Linked DNA regions of Paludisphaera rhizosphaerae. Each later gene encodes a partner of the first gene's protein in a complex. Links are inferred from orthologs where the notes say so. Each region holds a gene or a part of one and is shown in the gene's direction. Other genes may lie near its edges.

What was found.
Region 2: the proteins of carB (region 1) and carA are in contact, whole or in part, in a solved structure (PDB 1KEE), measured with the Escherichia coli proteins. The link is inferred for Paludisphaera rhizosphaerae from one-to-one orthologs.

Annotation. Positions count from the first base shown.
Region 1 is NZ_JAALCR010000042.1:18,778-22,928, reverse strand. The notes cover bases 226-4,065. They hold carB (carbamoyl-phosphate synthase large subunit), read left to right. Parts: upstream 226-625; coding sequence 626-3,865; downstream 3,866-4,065. Other genes in these bases: G5C50_RS29345 (endonuclease domain-containing protein), read left to right, coding at 3,970-4,065. In the rest of the region: G5C50_RS29355 (hypothetical protein), read left to right, coding at 1-188; more of G5C50_RS29345, read left to right, coding at 4,066-4,151. UniProt on the Escherichia coli protein: Large subunit of the glutamine-dependent carbamoyl phosphate synthetase (CPSase).
Region 2 is NZ_JAALCR010000001.1:511,793-515,046, forward strand. The notes cover bases 312-3,254. They hold carA (glutamine-hydrolyzing carbamoyl-phosphate synthase small subunit), read left to right. Parts: upstream 312-1,174; coding sequence 1,175-2,335; downstream 2,336-3,254. Other genes in these bases: G5C50_RS02285 (ABC transporter permease family protein), read left to right, coding at 312-1,095; G5C50_RS02295 (adenylosuccinate synthase), read left to right, coding at 2,459-3,254. Outside these bases: more of G5C50_RS02285, read left to right, coding at 1-311. UniProt on the Escherichia coli protein: Small subunit of the glutamine-dependent carbamoyl phosphate synthetase (CPSase).

The DNA of each region.
Region 1 (4,151 bases):
GGTTCAGTTCGCCGCAACTCGCCTACCCTGACCCCGCCTTCGGCAGCATCGTGACCGCCAAGGCCTATTCCCTCTACAACATCTGGAGGGAATGGATCCGCTACCACAAGAACGTGGCCTATCCCCACGAGGTCGCTCTCGCTCGGCGAGAGGCCGAATGGCTCCTCTCCCATTCCCTGGAGTTGTGAGGACCGACCCGTCGACCCGTTTCGCAGAGCCCTCGCCCTTGCCGGGGGCCTTCGAAAATTGCTAAGATCGGGAAATTTTCCGGGCCGCGCCGCCTCGCGAGAACGTCCGAGGCCGAGCGCGGCCCGATGCGCGTCTCGTGCGTGCCTCGAAGGAGTATCCTCGCCCGTTTCCCACCCTCTGGCTGGAAGGTCGATCCTGATCGGGTGCCATGGCCACGCTTGCGTGGCCATGCGATCGGCGACGGATCCAGGCCAACCCACGCCGGTTCATGGTCACGCAAGCGTGGCCATGGCACCCCGAGCGAACCTCCGGTGGAAGCGAGCGAGCAAGCCTCCGACAAGATCCACGCGACGCGAAGCCGCCGGACGGTTCGACCGACCGCCCGGCCCGATCTGATTCCCCCCGACCCGAACGACGCGAGAGCGAGCGACCAGCCGTGCCCAAGCGAACCGACATCAACAAGATCCTGATCCTCGGCGCGGGGCCGATCGTCATCGGCCAGGCCTGTGAGTTCGACTATTCGGGGACGCAGGCGTGCAAGGCCCTGCGCGAGGAGGGGTACGAGGTCGTTCTGGTCAACTCGAACCCGGCCACGATCATGACCGACCCCGAGATGGCCGACCGGACGTATATCGAGCCGGTCCTCCCCGAGGTCGTCGAGCGGATCATCGCCGTTGAGAAGCCCGACGCCGTGCTGCCGACCCTCGGCGGTCAGACCGGGCTGAACGTCGGCATGGCCCTGGCCGAATCTGGCGTGCTCGCCCGCCACGGCTGCTTCCTGATCGGCGCCTCCGCCGAGGCCATCCGCAAGGCCGAGGACCGCGACCTCTTCAAGAAGGCCATGGACGAGATCGGCCTGGAGAGCGCCCGTTCCGGCCTGGCCGAGAGCCTCGACGACGCCCGCCGGATCCGCGACGAGATGGTCGGCCTGCCTTGCGTCCTGCGGCCCAGCTTCACCCTGGGGGGCTCCGGCGGCGGCATCGCCTACAACCGCGAAGAGTTCGACCGCATGGTCAACTACGCGCTGGAGATCAGCCCGACGCACTCCTGCCTGATCGAGGAATCCCTCATCGGCTGGAAGGAGTTCGAGATGGAGGTCATGCGCGACTCGGCGGACAACGCCGTGATCGTCTGCTCCATTGAGAACCTGGACCCGATGGGCGTCCACACCGGCGACAGCATCACCGTCGCCCCGGCCCAGACGCTCACCGACAAGGAATACCAGCGGATGCGCGACGCCTCGCTGGCCGTCCTCCGCAAGATCGGCGTGGACACCGGCGGGTCGAACGTCCAGTTCGCCATCAACCCCCGCGACGGCCGGATGGTGGTCATTGAGATGAACCCCCGCGTCAGCCGCTCCAGCGCCCTGGCGAGCAAGGCAACGGGCTTCCCGATCGCCAAGATCGCCGCCAAGCTGGCCGTGGGATACCGGCTCGACGAGATCCGCAACGACATCACCCGCGAGACCCCCGCCTGCTTCGAGCCGACGATCGACTACGTCGTCACCAAGGTCCCGCGCTGGGCGTTCGAGAAGTTCCCCGAGGCCAACGCCGTCCTCACGACCCAGATGAAGTCGGTCGGCGAGGTCATGGCGATCGGCCGGACGTTCAAGGAGTCGCTCCAGAAGGCGCTCCGGGGTTTGGAAGTGGGCCGGTTCGGCATCGGCTGCGACAAGAAGGACCTGTGGGGGACGCCCTCCCAGCCCAGCGAGGACGACATCATCGCCAAGCTGGCCACCCCCAACATCGACCGCCTCTGGTACCTCCGCTACGCGCTCCTCTCCGGGATGAGCGTCGAACGGGTCCACGAATTGACGAACGTCGACCCGTGGTTCCTGGCGAACATCGCCGAGCTTTGCGAAATCGAGGGCCGGCTCCGACAGGTCGAGTCGCTCGATGAGGCGTCCGACGAGCTGATCTTCGAGGCCAAGCAGGCCGGCTTCTCCGACCGGCAGCTCGCCAACCTCTGGCACTCGACCGAGAACGAGGTCCGCCGCGACCGTCGCCGCCGGGGGATCGACTCGGTCTTCAAGCTGGTCGACACCTGCGCCGCGGAGTTTGAGGCCGTCACGCCTTACTACTACTCGACCTACGAGCGCGAGGACGAGGCCCGCGTCGGCGACCGGCCCCGGGTCATGATTCTGGGCGGCGGGCCGAACCGGATCGGGCAGGGGATCGAGTTCGACTACTGCTGCTGCCAGGCGGCGTTCGCCCTCAAGGCCGACGGCTACGAGGTGGTGATGGTCAACTCCAACCCGGAGACCGTCAGCACCGACTACGACACGTCCGACCGCCTCTTCTTCGAGCCGCTGACCGTCGAGGACGTGCTTGACATCTGCGAGCGCGTGCAGCCGACGGGGGTGATCGTCCAGTTCGGCGGCCAGACCCCGCTGAACCTGGCCAAGGCGCTGGAGGCCGCCGGCGTGCCGATCATCGGCACCAGCCCGGACAACATCGACGTGGCCGAGGACCGCGAGCGGTTCCGCCAGGTCATCGAGCGGCTGGGCCTGAAGCAGCCCCCCAACGCATCGGCCACGCAGAACGAGGAGGCGCGGCGGATCGCCCAGCGGATCGGCTACCCGGTGGTCGTCCGGCCGAGCTTCGTGCTGGGCGGGCGGGCGATGGAGATCGTCTACGACGAGACCAGCCTCGACCGCTACATGACCGAGGCCGTGGAGGCCAGCCCGGACCGGCCGATCCTCATCGACAAGTTCCTGGAGGACGCCGTCGAGGTGGACGTCGACGCGGTCTCCGACGGCGAGCGGACGATCGTCGGCGGCGTGATGCAGCACATCGAGGAGGCCGGGATCCACTCCGGCGACAGCGCCTGCGTCATCCCGCCTTATTCGCTGCCGGCCGAGATCGTCGACCGCCTGAAGGCCCAGACCTACGCCCTGGCCGACGCCCTGGGCGTGCGCGGGCTGATGAACATCCAGTTCGCCGTGAAGGACGGCGAGGTCTACGTTCTGGAGGTCAACCCGCGGGCCTCGCGGACGGTGCCGTTCGTCTCCAAGGCGACCGGTCTGAACCTGGCGCAGGCGGCGGCCCGCGTGATGACCGGCAAGACGCTGGCCGAGCTGGGGATCACCGAGGAGCCGACGCCGAACTACGTCTCGGTGAAGGAGGCGGTCTTCCCGTTCGCCAAGTTCCCGGGCGTGGACATCGTGCTGGGCCCGGAGATGCGCTCCACGGGCGAGGTGATGGGAATCGCCGTCGACTTCCCCACGGCCTTCGCCAAGGCGCAGCTTGGCGCCAGCAGCCGGCTGCCGACCGAGGGTAACGTCTTCGTCAGCGTCGCCGCGAGGGACCGCAAGGGGATCGTCCCCATCGCGCGGAAGCTCGCCGAGATGGGCTACAAGCTGATGACCACCAGCGGCACCGGCGCCGCGCTGACGGCCGAGGGGATCGAGTTGGAGGTCGTCCGCAAGATCCAGGAAGGCCGGCCGAACCTGCTGGACCACCTGGCCAACGGCGCCATCGCCCTGATCATCAACACCCCCAGCGGCAAGGGCGCCCGCACCGACGAAGGCCGCATCCGCGCCAGCGCCGTCAGCCACGGCGTCCCCTGCATCACCACCCTCGCCGGCGCCAGGGCCGCCGTCGCCGCCATGGAACGCCTGCAAGGCGAAGCGTTTGACGTCTACGCGTTGCAGGACCTGCTGAAGAAGAAGGCCTGATTCGGGCCCACAACGGCCTTCCCCCCTCGCGGGGGAAGGTGGCCCGAAGGGCCGGATGAGGGGGGCGACACCAGGAGCTTATGGCTTATCTCGAGGACTGACCGATGCCGCTCAGCCCCGATCCTTCCAACGATCCCCTCACCCGCGCCCGGCGATTGCGCCGCGACATGACCCAGCCCGAGCGAGCCCTCTGGCGCGAGCTTCGAGACCTCCGCCGACTCGGCCTGAAGTTCCGCCGTCAGGTGCCGTTCGACCCGTACGTCGTCGACTTCTACGAGCCGGCCCG
Region 2 (3,254 bases), on another replicon or contig:
TTCGCCTGGACGCTCGCCGACCCAGGACCACCGCTGATTCTCGGCCTGCGGCGGACGCTTGGGAGCCAGATCGTCCTGGCGGCGGTCGGCGAGGACCCATTCCCAGGGCTGGCGTTTCTCGGACTGCTTGCCGTCGCCGCCTGCGCCGTCGTCCGCGCCGGACTGCGGGTCTGGTCTGGGCCCGACCGTCTGGAGCCCGCGAATGGAGGGAGCGACCTGCAGATCCGTCGCGAACCTGCCCCTTCACGAGTGCTCGCGCCGGCTGCGATTCTCTTCACGTGTTCATTGCTGATCCTGGCCGTCGTGATCGGAGTCGGCCGCGGGATGAAGGGGATCACCGAGGCGTCGGCTTCGCGAGGGACGACGATCGGGGCGGTTCTGGCCGACCCAACGGTCCGCCACGTCCTGAGCCGCTCGTTGATTCTGGGTCTCGGAGCGGCACTTCTGGCCGCTGTGGCCGGACGCCTGCTGGAACGCTTCGCGGCGACGGCGGGGGCTGCGGCGTCGGGCCGATTTCGACGGCTGTCTCGACTTCTCGCACCTCCGCCGCTGGTCGCCGGAATCATCGTCCCCGCTCTGGCTCGTTTGATCCGGCTGTCCGCGGCGTCCGGCCTGATTGCCCCCTCGCCCGCGCTCGCGGAGTTGGCTGCGTGGCTCGACGGCGATCGCGTCCCGCTGGCCGCGGCGATGCTGGCCGTCGCGGCAGCGATGATCGTCGCCCGCCTGGAAGACCGACCGCCCCGAACGTCTGAAGCAAACCGGGGCGCGGCGTTAGATGCCGCCGTCCTGGCCGGCGCCGGCCGGCGGCGAGCGCGACGGCTCGCCCTTGGAACGGCGTTCGGCGCCGGCTGGCGCGGGCTGGCGGCGGACGCAGCGATGGCTTCGGCCTGCATCGCGCCGGCGGTCCTGCTGCTGGCCTCTCCCCAAACCGCCACAATCGGCCCGGCGGTGCTCCTCTTCCACGAGCGCCCCGACGGCGGAGCCGCCATCGCGGCGTTTCTGGCGGTCGTCGCCTGGGTCCTGTCGGTCGCCTCCGCCATGATCCGCCCAAACCCCCGTCGAATCGCCTCGACGATCGAGGGCGCTGGCGCGTAGAATCGTGGGGATTCGAAACCGACGGCATCCTTGCCAGACAATCGGGAGAGCGGGCCGAAACCAGGCCCCGGGAGCGACGATGGGCACGGCGAAACTGGCGCTCGAAGACGGCTCGGTGTTTACGGGCCGCTCGTTTGGAGCGCAGGGCGAGATCGACGGCGAGGTCGTGTTCAACACGAGCATGACCGGCTACCAGGAGATCCTCACCGACCCCTCGTACCACGGCCAGATCGTGGCCATGACCTACCCCCAAATCGGCAACTACGGCGTCAACGCCGGCGACGCCGAGAGCCGCAAGCCGTGGGTCCGCGGCTTCGTCGTCCGTGAGCTTTCCGCCCGCGTCAGCAACTTCCGGGCAGAGAAGTCCCTGGAAGACTACCTGGCCGAAAACGGCGTCATCGGCGTGGAAGGGATCGACACCCGCGCCCTCGTGAAGCTGACCCGCGTCCAGGGGGCCATGAAGGGAATCCTGTCGACCACCGACCTCGACGACGCCAGCCTGGTCGCCAAGGCCAAGGCCAGTCCGGGCCTGGTCGGCCGCGACATCGTTCGCGACGTCATGCCCCACGACGCCGCCGTCTGGGAACCTGGCCTCGATCAGAAGTACATTTTCGACGCCTCGGGCCAGGGGAAGGTCGGAGCCCACCCGCAAATCAACAGCGGCAAACGCCCTCACGTCGTGGCGATGGACTTCGGCATGAAGTGGAACATCCCCCGCCACCTCGTCGACATCGGCTGTCGAGTGACGGTGGTCCCTGGGTCGACACCGGCCGAGGCGATCCTGGAACACCAGCCGGACGGCGTCTTCATCTCGAACGGCCCCGGAGACCCCGCCCCGCTCGTCGAGGCCACCCAGACCATCAAGACCCTGATCCGCTCGGCCGCCGATTCCCGGGGCGTCCCCATCTTCGGGATCTGCCTGGGTCATCAGTTGCTCGGCCAGGCCTTCGGGGCGAAAACGTTCAAGCTCAAGTTCGGCCATCGCGGGGCGAATCATCCCGTCCGCAACGAGGCTAACGGCAAGATCGAGATCACCACCCAGAACCACGGGTTCGCCGTCGATCCCGCGACGCTCCCCGCCGACGTCGTCGCCAGCCACGTCAATCTGAACGACCAGACGCTGGAAGGGCTGCGGCACTCCCGCCTCCCTATCTTCAGCGTCCAGTATCACCCGGAGGCCTCCGCCGGCCCCCACGACAGCCAGTACCTCTTCGACGAGTTCCGGGCGGCGATGGGTTGAGACGGCGGCCGAATTAGGCCGACCCGAACTCATTGACGGGGTTCTTTGCGTCCTGTAGTCTGTGACTTTACGATACCAAGCGACCGCAATGATCGGTCGCTGACCGCCCGGGGAGTGTGCGCCGTGGGTTCGACGTGCGTGGTCGGCCTCCAGTGGGGGGACGAGGCCAAGGGAAAGATCGTGGACCTGCTCTGCGACGAACATGACGTCGTCGTGCGGTATCAGGGCGGGGCGAACGCCGGGCATACGGTGGTCCACGAAGGGGTGACTTACAAGCTTTCGCTCGTCCCCACCGGGATTCTGCGCGAGCACGTCCAGGCGGTGATCGCCAACGGCGTGGTGATCCATCCCCCGGCGCTTTTGAAAGAGATCGCCTCGCTGGAAGCCCAGGGAGTGAAGTTCGAGGGCCGGCTGCATATCAGCGACCGCGCCCACGTCATCCTGCCGTACCACCTGGCCGAGGAACGGCTGACCGAGGAATCGTCCTCGGCGGCCGACCATCTGGGGACCACCCGGCGCGGCATCGGCCCCTGCTACAAGGACAAGGTCGGACGGGTCCACGGCGTCCGGATCGCCGACCTGTACCGTCCCGCCGAATTCCGCGAGCGGCTCAAGCGGATCGTCGACTACAAGAACCGTCTGCTCACCGCCATGCTCCCCGACTTCGAGCCGTTCGACGACGCTCGGGTCGTCGAGGAATACCTGGGATACGCCGAACGTCTCCGCCCGTTCGTCGCCGACGCCACTTCCAAGCTGCACGAGGCGGTCGCCGCCGGTCGCAGGTTGATGTTCGAGGGGGCCCAGGGCTCTTTGCTTGACATCGACCACGGCAGTTTTCCGTATGTGACCAGTTCCAGCAGCAGCGCGGTGGGAACGGCCCCGGGCTCAGGCGTGCCGGCGCGGTACATCGACCGCTGGA